3 regions of the Methylomonas sp. MED-D genome follow, and region 1 is predicted to be linked to each of the others. Evidence: riboswitches for the same ligand, from Rfam matches in the RefSeq annotation. Region 1 holds a riboswitch; each other region holds the start of a gene.
The links. Region 1 has a riboswitch for cyclic di-GMP ahead of ACQE3E_RS09660 (hypothetical protein). Riboswitches for the same ligand answer to the same signal wherever they lie in the genome.
Positions count from the first base shown of each region.

Region 2: it holds a riboswitch for cyclic di-GMP, as region 1 does, so the genes downstream of both, ACQE3E_RS11750 (hypothetical protein) here and ACQE3E_RS09660 (hypothetical protein) in region 1, are expected to answer to the same signal.
Region 3: it holds a riboswitch for cyclic di-GMP, as region 1 does, so the genes downstream of both, ACQE3E_RS02530 (IS1182 family transposase) here and ACQE3E_RS09660 (hypothetical protein) in region 1, are expected to answer to the same signal.

Region 1 covers NZ_CP189965.1:2,177,164-2,183,944, reverse strand. Annotated here, with positions in the region: gene ACQE3E_RS09675 (TetR/AcrR family transcriptional regulator C-terminal domain-containing protein) at 1-355, opposite strand, end outside; gene ACQE3E_RS09670 (MlaA family lipoprotein) at 579-1,340, opposite strand; gene ACQE3E_RS09665 (TetR/AcrR family transcriptional regulator) at 1,503-2,177, shown strand; gene ACQE3E_RS09660 (hypothetical protein) at 2,729-3,508, opposite strand; cyclic di-GMP riboswitch class I at 3,628-3,705, opposite strand; gene ACQE3E_RS09655 (PAS domain-containing protein) at 4,848-6,781, shown strand, end outside.
Region 2 covers NZ_CP189965.1:2,649,193-2,655,973, forward strand. Annotated here, with positions in the region: gene ACQE3E_RS11735 (sialidase family protein) at 1-1,592, opposite strand, end outside; gene ACQE3E_RS11740 (VPLPA-CTERM sorting domain-containing protein) at 1,589-2,443, opposite strand; gene ACQE3E_RS11745 (hypothetical protein) at 2,436-3,272, opposite strand; gene ACQE3E_RS11750 (hypothetical protein) at 3,358-4,128, opposite strand; cyclic di-GMP riboswitch class I at 4,238-4,317, opposite strand; gene ACQE3E_RS11755 (TonB-dependent siderophore receptor) at 4,385-6,781, opposite strand, start outside.
Region 3 covers NZ_CP189965.1:570,398-577,178, forward strand. Annotated here, with positions in the region: gene ACQE3E_RS02510 (calcium-binding protein) at 1-284, opposite strand, end outside; gene ACQE3E_RS02515 (calcium-binding protein) at 312-788, opposite strand; gene ACQE3E_RS02520 (Calx-beta domain-containing protein) at 859-2,190, opposite strand; gene ACQE3E_RS02525 (Calx-beta domain-containing protein) at 2,181-2,693, opposite strand; gene ACQE3E_RS02530 (IS1182 family transposase) at 3,048-4,403, opposite strand; cyclic di-GMP riboswitch class I at 4,543-4,617, opposite strand; gene ACQE3E_RS02535 (SIR2 family protein) at 5,251-6,108, shown strand; gene phoU (phosphate signaling complex protein PhoU) at 6,557-6,781, shown strand, end outside.

The DNA of each region.
Region 1 (6,781 bases):
CAACGCCCATGCGGTAAAACGAAATCATGTCGGGCTGCATGACTTTAGCCAGCAACGTTTCGCCGAGCGCGGTCAAACCCTCGCTGCAAGACATCGTCGCCAAGCCATCGATACGCTGCAGTTCGGAAATATCGGTTTCGACCAAGCGGTCCACCGAAGCCAGCATCAATTCGGCTTTGTTTTTATAGCGTTCGTAAATAGTTCGGGTCGAAGCCCCGGCCGCCGCCGCGATTTTAGCGATACTGGTGTTGGCATAGCCCTCGCGCATGAACAGCGCCAGAGCCTGATCCAGCAGATAGTCGTTCCGCTCGGTTTCGGTACCGGCTCTCGGCCGCCCTACTTTGGGTTTGTTCATCGTTTCCGCTGCCATAATTTGCTCCGGTAAAATAAAAATAAAATGTTTCGTTTTTATTATTCCCGAAGAATCGCCTCCCGACAAGTACCAATGCAAAAAATATTGGCGTTTTTCGCAAAAACCCGCTGATCTAGGCGTCCGACCCGCCGGCGGCTTGCCGACGGCCTCACATCGCTCTGGACCGCACCGACTTGACGAGCCTCTCGATGCCAACGCGCGGCCGTTAATTTCCGGCCTCCTTTGTTTGACTATCGTCCGAATCGGCGGACTCGAGCGGATCGTCTTCACGCAAGTCGCCCACTTCGACCGCATAACGCCGATGCGATAGGAAGGCGTTCTTGAAAAAGTCGTACCGGTCGATTGCCGCTTCACTGGCGATTTTTTCGATCGCTAAGTGATCGGCGCGTTTGTCGACCGCGCTTAAGGCACCGGAACCCACCGACGCGGCCACCGGCAGGCCGAGATAGGTGACCGGATTCAGCGCCGCGTCGCCGACCGCGCTACCCAAGCCTCGAACCGAACTCGGCCCCAGCACCGGCAACACCAAATACGGTCCAGTTTCGACACCCCAAATCGCCAGCGTCTTGTCAAAACTTTCCTCATGCTTGGGAAAATCCAGCATCGTGGCGACATCCACAAATCCCGCCAGCCCCACCGTGGAATTGATCAGCAATCTGGCGCCGTCCAGGCCGGATTGCGAAAAACTCCCTTGTAAGGCCTCGTTAGCGATCACGCCAATATCGTCCACGTTGCTAAAGAAATTGCTGATGCCGCGGTTAGCGAAATCCGGCGTCACCGACCGGTACGCCTCCGCCGCCGGTTTCATCAAGTAATCGTCCAGTCCGTCGTTGAACGACTGGACTTTTCGATTGTAGTTTTCGTAAGGATCTCTCGGATCCGTCGCTGGCGTGGCGGCGCAGGCGCTCAACAAGGCGAACGTGCCGTTCAAGATCAGTGTTCTAGCAAACTCAACTCGCATATTCATATAAGCCTGTGTAATAGTTGGTAAAAACCCCGCTTAAGAGCTACAACCGTTTGCCAGCGATTTTGAATAATAACTAAACTAAACGGTATAGTTAAGATTAGGCTTGACCCCGCGCGCTTGTCAAACAAAAATATACCGATTGGTCTAGTTAAGGAGTCGAACTTGAGAAAGAAAAGCCCGGCGCGTCGCCAAGCGATTTTGGATGCGGCAAAAACCACCTTCGAGAAATTGGGATTCGAACGGGCCACGATGGCGGACATTGCCGCTCTGGCGGGCGTATCGAAAGCAACTTTGTATAGCTACTTCAGTGCCAAAAACGAATTATTCGTGGAATTGATAGAAGCGTCCGCAGATCAACATTTGGATCAGATGCACTCGATCTACGTCGGCGAACAAACCAATTTCGATCCCGACGAAATTCGCTCGACCCTCGCCCTGCTTCAACCGTCGGAAGATGTAGCCTTCACCTTAAAGCGGCTTGGCGAGCGAATATTGAGCGTGTTTTTCACGCCGCAACGGCTAGCGTTAAAACGCATGATTGTTGCCGAATCCGGCAAGGGCCAAATCGGTCGTCTGTATTACGAACGCGGGCCGGGATTAGGCATGAAATATTTAGAGCAGTATTTTGGCGAAGTCATCGCGGCGGGTCGACTGCGCCCGGCCGATCCGAAGCTGGTGGCCGCGCATTTTCACGGTTTGCTGGAGTCGGAGATCTTCGAACCCTGGTTGCTGAATATCCTGCACGAACTGACGCCGGATTTGATCGAAGGCGTGGTCGAACGCGCCGTCGACGTTTTCATGAGAGCGTACGGCCCGGAGCGCGACCAAAATAACTAAGCATAGGGTCTCGGCGATTGGCACGGCCGCTTGTTGGTGGATGTAACGCGGGCGCTAAACATTCTTACGCTCCCAACCATAAATTCGCCTAGAGGCACTATCCGTCGGGCCGTCCGGCATTACCCGAGTCGTCTGGTTGTAGACCATTTTGGCGATATACGTCCTTTTGGATATAAACGCCTCGGCAATGTCGGCACGATCTTGCGTCGGGCGCCGTGGAAAGCCTCTCCGCTAACACCGCGCGAGACCCTTAAAATTTGGGTTAAGTTGGTTTGATTTGACAGGGTTGTGGCATTTAGTTGAAGCAGGGGCCCATCAAATCAGAAATCTTCGAAAAGGTTTAAACGGAGGATAGCGCTAAAAAACAACCCCCTGGCCCAAATCCTGCTCAGGGGGAAGCATGGACGTGCTCTCGCAACGTTTACGCCGCTACTACAACAGTAGTCAATGTATGAATTTCAAGAACGATTGGAATAATTCTAATCTTGAATACCGCAAGCCTCATCGTGCGGCAATCTAGCGCTAAATCCACGCCGTATTCCATGAACGACTTAGGCGCTGATGCTGTTTTTGCGGCGGTTGATACCGAACAAACTCAACAAAGCGGTGCCAAACAACCATGCCGCGGCTGGCAGAGGTACCGCCGCGACCGGCGCGATGCTCAGATGACCTATAGTCGTGCTGAGTTTTGCTCCGGTAGCACCCAAAAAGCCCGAGTAGGAAAAGCCACCCGCTTGATGGGCCGGATCAGGCAAAAACTGCAGGTCGCCGTCAAGCATGCCGGTCGTCGCCAGATTATCGACAACGTTTACCAGTTGGAATAAGGTGTTGTCCGGAAAGCCGGGTGAGTGGTCCACTAGGTTCCATGCACCGCCGATTTTTTGCAACGTCCAATCCTCGGACGACAGATAGGTTGACAGCGAAGGAGCGGTAAACCGGAAGGCGCCGCTAAGGCCGATAACCCCGACCGAGGAATTGCTGGTATCCATCGTCGTCGCCTGAATGGTGCCGGCGGTACCGAAACCACCGATGACGATCGTCGTCGTATTGGTGTTAATCGGTGCCTCGAAAGCACCGGTAAAGCCGCTAATCGCGGTTCCGCCGGCGAGAGAGCCGCTTATCATCGTGTTATTAAAGGACGAATCGAAAAAAGTCGTCGGAGCCCATCCTGAAGCGAGAAACGCCGAGTTCCAAACACCGTTTAGCGAGATGGTCGCTGTTCCTGAGACTAGGGCCGCGCTAGCGGTTTGCGGGGCCAGAGTCGCGGCGGCCAACATCATAGCCAATCCCGCGAGTTTAGTTTTGCGTATTGCGTTAATTTCCAAATTCATTTAATTACCTTGTTTCAAAAAAGAAGGGTTGACTGGATAAACTTCTCAACTGTGTGTGCGTCACTTGCTTTAACCCTCTTCAAGGCAAAAGCAGTCTTTCCCGGCATCCCTACCCGTGACACAGCAACCCGGCTATCTTGCCTACAAGACCCGTGGCTTTCCGGCCCTGCCTCGCGACAGGTTTGGCTAGCGCTCAAAATAGAGCACTTACTGGAAAGCAATAAAAAGACCAAAGAACAATCACTATAAATTTCATGTACTTATTAAAAACCCAACACCCCTGTTAATTCATTCGACCGTCCGCTCTACGGGATTTGACACAGTTCTAATTAATTGTTGCGGCATATGCCATAGTCCAAGCTGATTATCGATAAGCCTCAACAACTTAGAAGTCTCCGATAAGTCGGATGAAAGTATTAGTCCGACTGCAGGATCCTGACATTAAGAAGAACCCGATCCAATTTCAAAAAGGCTTCGATTTGATGGATGTTCTGAAGCTGTAAACTACCGATGCCCAGTACGCCGAAACCCTATTTCAGGCACGATGACCGCCGGTTTTCAATACCCAAGTTATGGTGGTTATCGTTTTAACGTGGTCAAGACCCGCAAACTTTGTCAATGTACGGCCTGTCATCACCCAGCGCCACTGACCAACGGGGACGCCGTTTGAAGGTACCAAACGGCCTCTAACGGTGTGGCTTCTGGCGATCCAAGTCCAAAGATTCGCCGCGCCATCTAGCCGAGTGTTGGCATCGATTCAACCACCTATTCGATCTGCAAAGACTATGATGATCAGGTTTTTTTATCGCGGAGGCCAATACTCCGCCATGCCAGTCAGGGCGTTTGTTCAAATTGACCGAGGCTTATGAGTCATCAGAACGATATATATAGGACAATTACCATTGGCTCCTTGAACCGTACTGGTCATGGCCCGCTTCAAACCGACGGCGTTAAAAACAGAATTCACCTCGTATTCCTCGTTGGCCTTGGTGGGACATGCCTGGACATCATCAACATCGAAGCGGTGGTCGATGGGCGGATAAGCGCGACGAACGCGACGCGATCAAAGCACTCGCCTTCCCTGCCGATCTGCGGTTGCCGATTAGCGGCCAAATAGCTAGAACATGCGACGGTGAACGGAAATGCCGGGGTTTTTGAGGAAAATTCGACAGTAGACCGCGCAAAATAATGAGCTCATGGCCCGGACGACCGATAAAAAGCGCTTATGCGCAATCGGTGGCGTTTAGACGACTGGGAGCACGAATTCCGGTTAAATTTTTACTAGACGCTTATAAACATATTCAATTTCCTTGAGCTCTCGTATACCTATAAACAGAATATGTCGGCAAAAGTCATTTCATTTTTTTGCATACTGCTTTTTTGCACCGCTATTTCGGCAGAAGAGCTTGTAACCATCGGGATGTTATCCCCTCGGCCCATCCCACAGGAACAGGCGAGATGGAATAACTTGGCCGAATATTTGACAAAATCGCTTCCACGTTATCATTTTGAGGTAAAAGTACTCGATTATCCGGGACTTGTACGGGCGATAGAAGAAAACCGTTTTGAGTTTGTGTTGACCAACCCTTCGCATTATGTATTGCTTTCGCATAAATTTAACTTAACTCAGCCGCTGGCAACTTTAATTAATCGCGAAGCTAGTTACAGTTTAAGTAGTTTTGGCGGCATCATATTCACGACTCAGGATCATACGGATATTAACTCTTTAGCCGACATTAAAAACCGCAAAATAGCAGCCGTTTTTGAAGATTCGCTGGGGGGTTACCAGGCGCAGCTATACCTGTTTAAGGCGGAGGGCTTAGATTTACCTAATCCGAAAGATATCGTTTTTACCGGCATGCCGCAGGATAAAGTCGTTGAAGAAGTGCTCGCCGGCAGAGCGGAGGTTGGGTTTATCCGCTCCGGTATTTTGGAGCATATGGCCGAGGAGAATAAAGTCGATCTCAATCGCGTTAAAATCATTCATGCCATGAATTCTCCTGGCTACCCTTATCGACATTCGACGATATTGTACCCGGAGTGGCCGCTAGTGTCCGTCAGCAATATCGACCCACAGTTAAAACGCGACTTGGTGAGCACGCTGCTCTCCATGAACAACAACCGGGAGTTAATCGATAAGCTAACTATTGGCGGCTTTGATCTGCCTGCCAATTATTCCCCGGTGTACGAACTTTTACATGCAATACACGCCCCTCCGTACGATCGCATCGATCGAATCACCCTACTGGATTTTTTGAAGCAATATTCTTGGCAAATTATTGTATTCGGCGTCATTGTACTGGCATTGCTGGTAACGACTGTTAGAATAAAAATACTGAACATTAAGTTAAAAAATGAGAAAGTTTCGACTTTTCACCTTTTGCAAATCGTTAAATCCAACGAAGAGCAACTGCGTTCCATTGGTAACAACTTACCCAATGGCTATATTTTTCAATATACAATCTCCACGGATGGCGAGCATGAATTTAAATTTATCAGCGCCGGCGTTGAAAAGGCGCATGGACTAAAAGCGGAACAAGTTCTGAAGCATTCCGCATTGCTATTAACTCAATTAGACCCGCAATATAAGGTTTTGCTTGAGGAAGCGGAAGCAGACAGCGCCAGGAGATTAAGCGATTTCTCAATAGAACTGCCGTTTTTGCATGCTAATGGAACAAACCGTTGGTTTCAGATAAATTCCCGACCCAGATTGGTCAATGATCTAACGGTGTGGGATGGCGTGGCGATAGACATCACCGAGCGTAAGCTGGCCGACGAAGCTTTGAGTCTTTCGTCGGAGCGCTTGCAACTGGCCACACGCGTCGCCAAGATCGGCATATGGGACTGGGATATCGTCAAGAACGAGTTGGTGTGGGATGACTCGATGTACCAACTCTACGGTATTCAACGAGGCGGCTTCAGTGGCGATTACGACGCTTGGATACGGACCATTCATCCGGAGGACAAGGCGTATATAGACGGAGAAATTCAGGCCGCCCTGCGGGGCGAGCGCGAGTACTCGCCTGAATTCCGCATCATTCATCCGGATGGCTCCTGCCGCTATATCAAGGCGGACTCGCAGACGATACAGAATAGCGAAGGCAAGCCTCTGCGCATGATTGGCACCAACATGGACATTACCGAGCGCAAGCGGATCCAGGAAGCGATGCAACGTAGTCAGTCGGCGCTGGAAGAGGCGCAACGTATTGGCCACATTGGTAGCTGGGATGTGGATATGATCAACGATGTGTTGATTTGGAGCGACGAAATATT
Region 2 (6,781 bases), 470 kb from region 1:
AGGTTGATCACGCCGTTCCGGTCCAGATCGGCTGGGTCTTCGCTACCGCGCGCCGGTCGGTTACGTAACGCGAGCAGGGCGTTCAGATCTTGCTTGTCCACATCCTTGTCGGCGTCCAGGTCACCGGGTACGACCATGTTCTCGCAGCTGTCGGGCAGATGGTTGGCGTTGGTGTCGCCGGTTAGACGCAACTTGATGTCGCTGACATCGGAGACGCCGTTATCGTTACAGTCCGGATACACATTTAAATAATAGACGTCCTGTTCGCCGTTATAGGTCGCCGAATACGCCACGTGAGCACCCAATGCGTCCGAAACCAAGTGAGTGTAATCACCCAGTTTTTGCGCTCCCAGCGGATAGGCGATGTGGGTGTTGAACACCGGCGTCACCGGCCGATTCTTGCTCCAGGTCAGGCCGCCGTCCCAGGAGTAGGAATAATACAAGCGCGACAGCGCCGGCCGCAGATTGTCGCGGGTGTCGTACCAGACCGCGTCTATCCGGCCGTTCGGCGCCACGCCTTGCATTGCGAACCACTGGTAGGCGTCCTTGTGCGGTGTGTCGTCGTTGATTTTCACCGGCGCGGACCAAGTCAGACCACCGTCACTACTGCGAATGAATTTGACATCCTGGTTATCGGCGCCGGCCGGATCGACCGAAGACATCAAATAAATATTGCCGCGTAATGGCCCGTCGGACTGATCGACATTCACTTGGAGATCTCCCGGCGGACCGTATTGATTGGGATTGTTCTGAAACTGGAACATGACCGGCGAGCCGCCCATATCGACGGGTTGAGTCGTGAAACTCGGCAACGCGTCGGGATCGCGGGCGTTCAGCGAGGTCGCCAACAGATACTTGCCGAATATCAATTTGGCGCCGACCAATTCGCCATCCTCGCTACGGCCGCTGACATAGGTTTGACCCGCGGGGCCCACCGCGATCGTGCCGAACGCCGGACTCTCCGGAATCGCGACCGGCGCCTCGAAGCTAACGCCCCCATTGCTGGAACGCGTAAAACGGCGGTCGTCCAGACCCTCGCGCCAGACCAGATAGACGTGGCCGTCGCTGGAGGTGCCGCTACGATCGATGCCGATCCGGCCCTTATCGGCGCCTTCGCCGTAAGCGTGGACCGGTACGCCCCAACTGATGCCGCCGTCCGTGGACTTAAGGACCTGAACGTCTTGAGCGTAGCTGCCGGTTGCATCGTAGTGGAGGTTTTGATAGTAGAAATCGCCGGCCGAATCAACGTCCACCATGATATTGGTGCGCTGTTCGCCCGGCGTGACAACGCCGGGGAAATGCCAGGATAGCCCACCGTCGTCGCTGTAAGCCCAACCACCTTGGCGGTTACCGGACGCTACCGTCGCAAACTGCTTCCAGCCGGCGACCAATCGTTTGGGGTTATTGGGGTCTTGGGCGATGGTCGGCTCGTGCGCGGCGTCGCCGGTAACATTGCGGCCGACTGCATCGACGTTCATTTGCACACTAACGAACTGTTGGTAAGTCACGGCGTTTGCATTTGCCAGCGGCGCTTGCGCGCCCAGCAGCAGCATGCACGCGGCCGTGATCGGATCGAGACGGCCGCCGGTCATCGTTTGACTCCACGCCGGCGGATGCCGGTCAAGCCAATCAATCCCGTGCCGAACAACCAAACCGCCGCCGGCACCGGCACGGCGGCCACTTGACCGCAACCGGCGAAACTGCCGACACCCAAACAAAAGTCACCGACATCGGCTTGGCGGGCACCGCCTAAAAAATCGGCATTCTCCGGGCTCATCAACAAGTCGCCGCTCAATTGCCAGTTATTGGCGTCGGCGATTATCAGACTCAAATTCGCCAAATCGAACAACACCATGCTAAAGCTGATGTTGTTTTGCAGGTACCAGCCGCCCGGTGTGCCGGCCTGTCCCAAGTCGTCCCAAGCGGCTTGCCGGTTGGCGACGCTGTAACGCAAGCTGAAGTCGCCAGTCACCAGCGAACCGTTGTAGTTGCCGCGAAACAATTCCACGCCGGTCATGCCCAGACTACCGGTTCCGGTCAGAGTTTCGCTATCGATGGCGAAATTGGGCGTCGTCGCTTTTACGTAGCGATTTTGGGCCTGACCACTCGGATTGACGGCGCTGACCGGCGTGATGTCGTGAACCAGATTCACCGCCGGAATTTCGGTTCTGCTGGTATTGCCGAGATAGAAGTAGGAATCGCTGAACTGGGTGTAGTCGGATTGCGTCGTGTCGAAGTAAGCGACCAGAAACTCACCGGGCGCGCTGGAGCTGCCGCCCACCAGCACCGCCAAGGCCTCTCGGTCGTATTGGGTCGTAAACGTGCCGCCCAAATCGGCGTGCAGCGCGGTTGCGTTGGCCAGGGCCGGCATGCCGGCGCTCAACGCGGCTATCGCCGCCGCGCTATACCAGCGCGCTACTGACTGCTCGATGCGCTTAAACATGGCTAGCCTCCGAACCGAATATGGTCATTCGGCGGCCCTTGCCACCCAGAACCGCCAAGCCAGTGCCGAACAGCCAAATGGCACCGGGCAGCGGAACCGCGCTGACTTGACCGCATCCGGCAAAGCTGCCCGCGCCTAAGCAAAAGTCGCCGACATCGGCCAGCGCGCTGCCCCTCAGCATGCTGGCATTTTCCGGCGACATCGCCAGATCGCCGCTAAATTGCCAGTTATCGGCATCGATCCAGCTAATACTTAGGTTGCTGAAGTCGTAAACCGCCATCGTGAAATAAATATTGTTGTCCAGATACCAACCGCTGCCACCATGGTTTTGGCGAGCGGCATCGAAACGTACCGCGAAATCACCGTTGACCAAGCCGGCGCCGTTGGGTGGGTAGTTTGGCGCGAAGAAGCCTTGGACGCCCGCCAAACCGACTTGACCGGCGGTGCCGCCGGCCAGGTTTTCGGTATCGATGTGAAAGTCCGCCGACGTGGCTTGTTGAAAGCGTTGCGCGGCTTGACCGGCAATATCGCCGCCGATCGCGGTAATCGTGAAGGATTGGTTCAGCGCCGGAATTTCGGCGGTAGCGACTTGGCCGACCAGGGCGCCGCCACTATTGGCGGGATCGGTCGGGTCGGCCGCCACCGCGTCCCAATATGTGCTGAGGTAATAGCCACCGGCGTAAGGTGCCAGCGCGACAGCGTCCAGATTCATTGTAAACGTGCCGGAGTTCGGCGCGTTTAGAACCAAGGCCATCGCATTCGGCGACAGCGCCAACGCGGCAACCAAGGGTAGCCCGAGGCGGATTCGGTAAAAAGGCAAAATAGGCATCGCGATTCCTGTAAAAAACGTTGAGCAAGCGCCGCGCCGGCACAATCTGTCGCGGCGCTCTGATCGAACCAGCAAAAAGGTTGGCTTAATCCGCAAGGTTCTTACGGCGCGTCGCACCGACCAAGCCAATCAGACCACTACCGAACAACCAGACGGCGGTTGGCACGGGTACCGCCGCCGGAAGGTTCATCGAAAGGCTGCCGACGACTGCGTCGGTGGCGGAAATCCCCAGGAACGATCCCCAGGTCAGGCCGAATGGGCTGGGATACTTATTGCTGCCGCTTCCAAAAATCAGGTCGCCACTCAAGGTCAGTTCGCCGCCGGCGTTCACGGTTTCGCTGGTATTGGTCAGTTGCAAAAACGTGGTGCCCGAGAAAAATTGGTCGTAAGTCACCAGATTCCACACGCCGCCGATTTTTTGCAGACGAAAATCGTAAGGTGTCAATGAGCCGCTACTGGTGCCGGGTACCGACATGCGCATGCCGCCGCTGAGACCGATTTGGCCGCTGGCGGTGTTACCGACCTCCATCGTGGTCGCTTGCAGCGTGCGGTTGACGGCGGCGTAACTGGTCGTGGTGAAATTGGTGTTGATCGGTAGCGTCATGTCGATGGCCGATGCAACGCCGCCGACGGTATCGGCGGTAATGGCGATCTGGTTGTAGCTGGCATCAAAGAAGCTATCGATCCGCCAACCACCGGTGACGGCGGCTAACGCCGCGTTGTCGATTGAAATGCCGACGCTGCCGGTAACGAGCGCGGCTTCAGCGCTGGCAGGCGCGAGAAATCCGCCCAACATCGCGATGGAAAGAGCACCGGCGGTGGCTAGTTGCAATCGGTAACTGTGTTTTTGTGTCATGGCATGTCCTTAAAGGGTCGAAATAATGAAAATGTCTGGCCGCAAGGCGCACGTTTCCCGTAACGCCGGACCGAGTTTTCGGTCCGGCGCTGGAAGCGAACATGGCAGTACGGGCAACCCGGCGGTCTTTTGGTCCAAAGATCCGTGGTTTTCCGGCTCCGTCTCGCGGCGGATGTGGCGTTTTTGCCGCCGGTCCCGGCGGCTTCACTCTAGTTCCTTAAGTGATCCGTCCTTTAGCTCCGTGTGTTCAGGCGACCTAATAGCGGTACGCGATGTTGAAATACAGTTCGGTATCCGCGCCGGGTGCGACCCGGCCGTCGAAATAATCGAAAGGTCGATAATAATGTTCGCCGCTAAGGTTTTTGACGGTGGCCGCCAATTTCCATGCCGACGTTTCGTACCCCAGACTGGCGTCCACACAGTGGTAGCCGGAGGTCTTGAAGCGGTTGTCCTTGGATAAATAGGCGCCCGCGCTTAAATTCACGCCAACCCCGATTCGCCAACCGGGTAGCAAGGACGCCGGCAGTTGGTAATTCAACCACAGCCGCCCGGCCTGGTCGGGCACCTGAGGCAAACGGTTACCGGCCGGAACGCCGGCTTTATCGTCCTGGTAGCGCGCCAACGTGTACGCATAATTGCCAAGCAAATCCAGCCCTTCCGATAACCGCCAATTCAAGTCCGCTTCCGTGCCCTCGGCGCTTTGACCGCCGGAGGCGGTCGAGCGTAGCAAGGCGTCGCTCCCATCCGGCACCGCCACCCGTTCGCGGTCGATTCGGTACACGGCAAGTTGGCCGCGCCAAGTACCGTCGATATCGAATTTCAAACCGGTCTCAACGTGGCGCGCCAATTCCGGCAACGGCGTATCGGCAAACTCGACGAAGGGCTGGCCGCGCATACCTTCGCTGTAACCGGCAAACCAGGTCCAGGCTGAACCGATGTCGACGGCGACGCCCAACCGGGGCAACCATTTCTCGGCGTCGGTGCTGGTCGAGCGGCCGCTCGCGGTGTTTCGAAAATCGATGGACACCTTCCCTCTACGCAAGCCGGCCAGCAAATGTAGCCGATTGTAAAAACTGCCCTGCCATTGCAGATAGCCGCCGTAGGTCAGATTACCGATAAACTGGTTTGGCTGCGCCGGTTCGGGGACGGCATACCTTAACCCGAAGTTGGGTTGGGCAAGATCCACCAAACCGGTATTCGCCAAATCGGCGCCGACGAAGCCAATATCGTCGAGTTCGCCGCGGTCGGCACCGATGACCAAGGTGTGCTCGCTGTTTTCCGAGGCGAACTTTCCGGTCAGATAGCCGAGCACGCTGAACTCGCGTTGGCGTTGATACAGCTCGGCGTTAACCAGCCCCCATGCCGACGCTCCCAATGCGCTCAGCGGCCGATCGGCTATAAAGCCATCGTCGCCGAATAGCGTTTGCACCCGCTGATCGAAACTGGCTCGAGACACCCGGCTTTTCAGCGTGATCGTCCAGTGCTTATCCCAACGATGCTCGAACTCGCCCCAAATCGCTTGGCTGTCCGAACGGCTTTGGGGCGCATCGGCCGGGCCGATAAAGCTGTCCGGTGGGAGCCGAAACCGGCCGGCTAAGGTGCCGGTGGCCGGCAAGCCTTGATACTCGGTTTGCCGCCAATGCGACAATTTCCCGCGCAAGGTAAGCTTGTTACGATGGTTGTCGGTGAAGGTCAGGGCCGGATTCAAGTTGTAACGCTGGGTCTCGACCGCATCGACGCGGTTGCCGGCATCGGTAAATTCACCGGTCATCCGCAGCCAAACCCGGCTATGCAAAGGCTGATTGATATCGAAATTCGGTTGAAAGTAGTCGTGAGATCCCGTTCGGAAGCCGAATTCGCCGAAAGCCTCGGGCCGAGCTTGCTTGGAAATCAAATTCACGACACCGCCGACCGGGGCGCCCGAGCCGCCGGCGTAGAGCAGGGCGTTGCTGCCCTTGAGCACTTCCAGGCTGGCAACGTTAATCGTGCTTTCCCGGTCGCCGGGATTGTAATACTGGGTAAAGCCGTCCAGCAGTTGCTCGGAGGGAAAGCCGCGAATGAGCGTCCCTTCCAGGACCGGCGAATACAAGGGATTGCGCGCCACCACGCCGCTGACGTTGCTTAAGGCCTCGCTGACCGTGACGGCTTGCTGGTCGTCCAGCAGGTCGCGGGTAACGCCGGCGACTGTTTGCGGAATCCGTCGCACCGGCGTGTCGGTCAATGTGGCGCTCTGCATTCGGTCGAGGGTATACGAGGCGACATCGTCGGCCGGTTCGGCAATCGGTTTGCCGATGACCGTGACTGGCGGCAACGCAACCGGAGCCCGTCGCGGGTTGGTGGGGCGCTCCCCGGTCTCGAGCGTGATCGTACGGGCGTCCAGAAAGCGGAATGTCAACCGGCTGTTTTGCAATAGGGTGCGTAGCCCTTGTTCCACGCTCATGCGTCCCTTCAGTGCGGGAGCGCTCAGGCCGCGCAAGTCGTCAACCGGAAATACCAATTCAAGGTTCGACTTGGCGGCGAACTCGATCAGCGCGTCGTTCAACGACTGAGCGGGTATGTTGTAGTCGAATCCGACCGGCTCGGCCAAAACCGGTATCCAAACCATCGCGCCGCTCAGTGAAGTGACCACGCACAGCAAAGCGACTTTGTCGAC
Region 3 (6,781 bases), 1.6 Mb from region 1:
ATGTTGCCGCCGCCATTGCCGGTCAAGGTGTCGTTGAGGCTACTACCGGTCAGATTCTCGAAATTGCTCAGCGTATCGGTGCCGGCGCCGACGGTGTTTTGTGCTACCGTCAAGCCGAGATTGACAGTGACCGCCGTCGAATTTCCGGCATAGGACGCCGTATCGGTACCCGCGCCGCCGTCCATCACGTCGTCGCCGAGGCTGCCAATCATCACGTTGTTGCCGCTGTTACCGGTCAGCGTGTCGTTCAGGCTACTACCGGTCAGATTCTCGAAATTGCTCAAGGTGTCGGTGCCGGCGCCTATCGTGTTCTAAGCGGTTGTCAGACCCAGATTGACGGTCACCCCTGCGGACGATCCGCCGTAAGACGCGGTATCGGTGCCGGCACCGCCGTCCATCACGTCGTTGCCCAAGCCGCCGATTATCACGTTATTTCCGGCGTTGCCTGTCAGCGTGTCGTTAAGATTGCTACCGGTCAGATTCTCGAAATTGCTCAGCGTATCGATGCCGGCGCCGGCTCCGCCGTCCATGATGTCGTCGCCGACGTCGCCCAGGATAGTATTGGCACCGGCATTGCCGGTAATCGTATTGTTTAGCGCGTTGCCGATGCCGGTCACGGCATTGCCGGCTAGCCTTAAAATTTCCACGTTCGCGCCCAAGGTATGCGACGACAAATAACTGATGACGGTGTCGGTGCCGTTACCGCCGGATTCGCTATAACTGTCGCCGCTTTGTTCGATGATATAGGTGTCGTTACCGGCGCCGCCGGCGTAACTGTCGTTACCCAAGCCGCCGTCGAATCAATCGTCGCCGTTATTGCCGCTCAGCGAATCGGCGAATTCCGTCCCTTTCGAGACGTCATGCCCGCTGGTACCGTTGATTACAACTGGCGCGACCGGCGCGGGGCTTAATGGTAGCGGTCGCTAAAGGCGTGGCAATCGTGGCATTGACCGCGCCGTTGAGAGTTAGCGTAAAGTTTTCGAGCGTGGTTTCCGCGACGATGTCGTCGGCTAACGTGATTCGCACCGATTTGGTGATTTCGCCGGGCGCGAACACCAACGTGCCACTGGCGTTTGAAAAATCGCCGCCACTGGTGGCCGTGCTGCTGGCGGTCGAATAATTCACTTTAACCTGGGACGCGCTGGGCGCCGATAAGGAGACCAGAAAGTCGACCGTACCCTTGGTTTCCAACGCCACCGCTTCGGCGATTGTGATTGATGGCAACGCCGCCGGAGCGGCATCGCTGTTGGCGATCACGACATGCGAAATGGCATCGCCAATGGTGGCGCCGATCGGGCTGGACAACACGACATCGAAGGACTCGAAGCCTTCCGCCGCCGTGTCGTTCAAAATGCCGAACACGACTGTTTTGGCAACTTCGCCTGGCAAGAATGCCACTTTCCCGAACGGGAAGCTCCGGAAATCGCCGCCGTCCGTCGCTATCACGTTTTGCGAGCCGACATTCAGCGTCACGTTGCCGGTGGACGGTTTATCTAAAATCACGGTCACGCTGACGGTTTGCGCGCTTTCGTCGACTACCGCGTCGGTAATACGAGCAATGGGCGTGCCGGAGGCGGCGTCGTTGTCGATGATGTCGGCGATCGCGCGTTCGTCGGCGATGGTGGCGTTGGCGCTGGGCGAGTACAGGTCCTGGAAGAAGTTTTGCAGGGATTCGGGGCTGACGTCGTTGGTCAGTTTGACCCGCACTGTCTTTTCGGTTTCACCGGCCGCGAAGGTCAAAAAGCCGGACTGGCTATCGAAATCGCTACCGCTGCCGGCCGTGCCGCCGACGGTGGTGTAATTCACTTTCACCGTGCCGGTGTTGGGTTTGTCCAGCCGGACAATGAAGTCGGCGTAGGCTTGCGATTCGTCCACCACCAGATCGTCCACGTAAATATTCGAGTTGGTCACCGCCGCCGCGTCGTTTTCGAAGATGATCGCGGTGCCGGTGCCGTCCAGGGTGGTGGCGTTGCTTAGGCTGGACAGCACCAGATTGAAGGCTTCCGAGCTTTCCGCCGCCGTGTCGTTGATCAGGGTGACCTTGACGGTCTTGGCGGTTTCGCCGGGTGCGAACACCAGGCTGCCGCTGGCGGCCACGTAGTCGGAGCCGGCGCTGGCGCTGCCGTTTTGGGTGGCGTAGTTCATGGTCACCACGCTGGTGGACGGCCGGTCCAGGGTAATCACGAACACGGCTTCCCTGCCGGGTCGGAGCCGGCGCTGGCGCTGCCGTTTTGAGTGGCGTAGTTCATGGTCACCACGCTGGTGGATGGCCGGTCCAGGGTAATCACGAACACCGCCTCCTTGGTGGCCTCATCGACGATGAAGTCGTTGATGCCGACCACCGGCGTGCCGGAGGCGGCGTCGTTATCGACGATGCTGGCCATGCCCCATTCGTCGGCGACGGTGGCGTTGGCGCTGGGCGCGGTCAGCCGTAGGAAGAAGTTTTGCAGCGATTCCAGCGCCGTGTCGTTGATGATCGGCACGCTAACCGTTTTAGTCAACTCGCCGGCCAAAAAGCTCAGTGTCCCGTTTACGCCGGTAAAATCACTCCCGCTGGTCGCGGTACCGTTTGACGTTGAGTAATTCACCGTAACCGTTGTCGCGTTTGCGACATCGAGTCTCACGGTAAATACCGCATTGCCATTGGTTTCGTCTACAAACAGATCATCAACCGAAATCATACTAATCGCCACGGCGCTTCTCCTAGAAGATTGTTATTTTTAATTTTCACGCGAAATTAACCCGACGATTTGGCGACGAAATGGCGATTGACGCTGGCTCAAGGAAAAGTGCGCGCAAAAAACCGTTCTCGCCACCGATAAAATCGGCGAGTCGTGTTGGTTAACCGGGTAATGAGTGGGGATAGATGAGATGAGGCAATATATGGCCTAGGAGCCTGTCGGACTTAACTTACCAGCACATCTGTTGTCATCCAGCTCAGCGAAGACGGCGGTCGAAGGAAGGATTTGCCACTGGTTAGGCGAGCGTTTTGGCGTTGGATTCCGATAACGCCAATCGAGCCTTTTGCTGACCAATCGTTTCGACCATTAGACGCCCCTCGCCAAGATATGCATCCGTTTCAAGTTGAAGGCCATGGCCACCAGTTTCCACTCACCGGTGACCGCATCCAGACCGCGTAAGGAGAATTGGCGAAAGCCGAGTACCTGTTTGATGATCCCGAACACGGGTTCCACCGTGCATTTGCGCTTGGCATAACGGGCTTTGCCTTCGCGGGTTTTCAAGTACCAAGCCATCTTTTCCAGCGGATCGTCGCCAGTCGGTTCCGGCGCATCCGGGGCTAAACGTTCCGCCAACGGCCGATGATGACTGTCACGGCCCATGGCGATTAAAGGTTCGATCCGGTTTCGTTCGCAAGCCTGGACGTTGGCGGCACTGAAGTAGCCGGTGTCCGCCAGTAGGGCTTCGGCTTGGCCCAAGGCGTCGGGCAGTTTTTTCAGTTCGGCCAGCATCGGCTCAACTTGTTGTTTGTCGTTGGTCTGCTGCGTGACCGTGGTGGCCACGATCAGCATCGTATCGACATCGACGGCGGCCTGACTGTTGTAGCCTTGCACAAAGCCTTCGTGACTCGGCAGGATGCGCGATTCCTCGTCGGTCAGGTTGATTTGATCGTCGGGCTTGGGGCCGGCTACCGGCGCCTTGGGTTCCGGGCCTCGCGGCTTTTGGCCAGCTTGCCGCTGGGCTTCCCGGCGGGACACCTTGTCCTCGTATGCCTGTTCGGCTTGCGCGTCGCGCGGTTTGGCCCGCTCGGCGATCTTGGCTTTCGCTTCACGCAAGGTTTTCAGCCGGTCTTCCCGCCGCGCCAATTCGTCCGGCAGATCAAGGCCGTCCCGGTCGTCCACCGCGTCGGTTTCGTCGGCCTTTTGCAGTAAGGCCTGAACTTCGTCTCGTAGCTGTGCTTCGAGCTTTTCGATATGGCTGTGGGACAAGGCCTTGTGCTTGGAGGCATTCGCTTTGAGCTTGGTGCCGTCCAACGCGATTTGCCCCAGCTTCACCAACTTCATCGCTTGCGCCAGACTCAGCACTTGGACGAACAGGTCTTCCAACTCGACCAGGAACGTCTTGCGGAAGTGAGCCAGGGTATCGTGATCGGGATGGGTATCACCAGACAAGAAACGAAACGCCACCGAATCGTAGGTGGCCCGTTCGATCTTCCGGCTGGAAAACACGCCGGTGGCGTACCCATAGACCAGCAGTGCCAATAATATCGCCGGATGGTGCGCCGCCGAACCCCGACCTTGATAGCGGCTCGTCAACCGGCTTAAATCCAACTGCTCGATGACTTCGACGACAAAACGCGCCAAGTGATCCTCCGGCAACCATTCGTCCACCGAGGGGGGTAATAGATAGACTTGATGGCGGTTGACAGGAATGAATCGACTCATCAAGGGCTCTCCCGGTTGCTGGTTCTTTCTATACCACCTATTTTATCTAACCAAGTTACCGAAGGGACTATTGGCTTTTAAGTCCGACAGGCTCCTAGACTCGGAAAGCGCCCGCAACTGGTATCTTGTTAACTTGCCCTCAGGCAGTCCGGCTGTCCGATCTGGATCCGCGACTTTCCGCCCCTATTTTCCAATAGGTTTAGCTAATCTGAATGGGGTGATGTTAAGGACAGCGACGCGCTTTTGTCAACCACGAGTCGGCGCTAGATTTTCGAGCTGTTTTTTCTTGCGATGGCAATGATTTCATTAACTTGACTGCTAGCGGTTTCCTGGTTTTTCTGGAGCCGATTCTTCAAGTAGTTTGCCGATAAGCCCTTTTTGCTTGTGTTTGGCACTGGCGCGTTGTTGTCCATGGGCATTCGGATTTTATATCGGCACTAAGGCTAATCCCAGTCTCTCAAAATGCCGTTGACCCATGGCAATTAAAAGGTGTTAGAAGCCATGCTAAGGTGTCTAACACGATACGCCGTTGCGTCTTTCGGTTTCTGGGTCCAATTCAAGCTATCTATCCAGGAATGTGTTCCACTGCGGTTCTCCTCAACGCCTCGGCTTTGCGTTTCCGAGGGTTGCGTTCCGAACTTCCAGCAATTAGCTTGGGTTTGATAGCAGAACCGCGTTTGTAGCAGAGCCGACAAAACCACTGAATTTTATACGGTTGTTGCCAGCCGGCTGCCGGCAGCCGAATTCCGGATGCCTTGCCGTACATGGGCTGGCGAGGCGCCGGTAAAATTGGATTGAAATTTGCTTTACCCCGGTATCCTTCACCTTCTTTTACATGGGGCGCAATATGTCGAACAGTGTTTTTTCCGAAATCTTGAGCGGCTTGTACGACAATCAAGTCATACCTTATCTGGGACCTGGCGTGGTGTTCGACGCCCAGAACAAACTGACTCGCGAGCCCATGCCGGCCGATAGCGATAGCTTGATTCTGGCGATGAACGGTGGCAAACCGATGGCGCCGAAATTGATGTACGAATTTCCGCGCGCCGCGATGAACCAGGAACTGAAGCGCGGCCGCTCGTTTCTGACCCAGTTTCTGGACAAAACTTACGGCGATGCCCAATACACTCGGGCGGCGCTGCACGATTGGCTGGCCGAATGGCGGCCCAAATACGTCATCGATATCAACCGAGACACCCAGTTGCAGGATAGCTATTCCGACGAAGAGCATACCTTGGTCGTCGGTGTCGCTCGGATTACCGCTACCGCGTTCCGGTTTAGAATTTACCATTACGACGGCTCCAGCTATTTCGAAATCCCGCAAGAACAAGTCGACAAGAAGTTGCCGGTACTGTTTAAGCCGATGGGCACGCCACGCCCCGAAGCTAACTATGTCGTTTCCGATGCCGACTATGTCGATTACATCACGGAGCTAATGGGCGGCTTCGCGATTCCGGATTTCTTGAAGGATTACCGCAAAGGCAAGAAATATCTGCTGATCGGCTTGCCGCTGAACCGCGACTCCGAGCGCATGGTGATGAGCGACATCGTCTATTCCGCCGCCGAGCCGAAAGGTTGGTTTATGCGCAAGAATCCGACCCCCAAGGAAATACGCTTTAGCGAACGTCTGGGCTTTGAATTGATCGACGCCGATGTGCAAGAGTTCTTGCAGGCCGTGCAAGGCAGCGCGGTCGCCGCGGCGTAATCCTTGGCCGTAAGCAAACCCGGTTCGGTCGTCAGGCGCGGATTGGGTTTGCGCTTTCTGGCCGAACGAACCGTGGCAATAGTGGTTCGCCAGCGGCAAACCCCGATAACTCCCGTCGTTTGGCCAAAATCCAAGTTTCTAACACCGCAAGCGTAACGTAGTTTGTCTTGTCGATCGGGCTCTGGTCGAATCGTCGGCGCGATGAGTTATTGGCTCGGTCTGGCGGACGGAAGGACCGCTCGCGCTAAACACGGGCAATGTCGCGTCGTTCCATCCGCGCCGGCACAAACCGGCTGCCTCATTAACCTTTTACGATGTTATTGGTTTGGCTGTCCGCCTCGGCTTACGGGGATTGTCGTTCCGGATAGCGGTCCTGTCACATTCCTGTAACTTGTTGGGCTTACAGTCAGGCATTTCCGGCTTTGGGCCGTTTTACGAGTGGCGAACGATGACGACTTTGAGCGAGAGCGCGACTGGCGCGCACACTGTGCGGGCATTCGACGATGAATTGCAGCAGTTACACAGCTTGTTGCTGACGATGACCGAACTGCTGATGCGGCAGTTGGAACAGGCGATGCGGGCACTGGACGCCGGCGATATGGATTTGGCGGAGAAGGTACTGGCGCGTGCCAGCAAGGTCAAACATTGCGAAACTCGAATCGACAACGAGGTC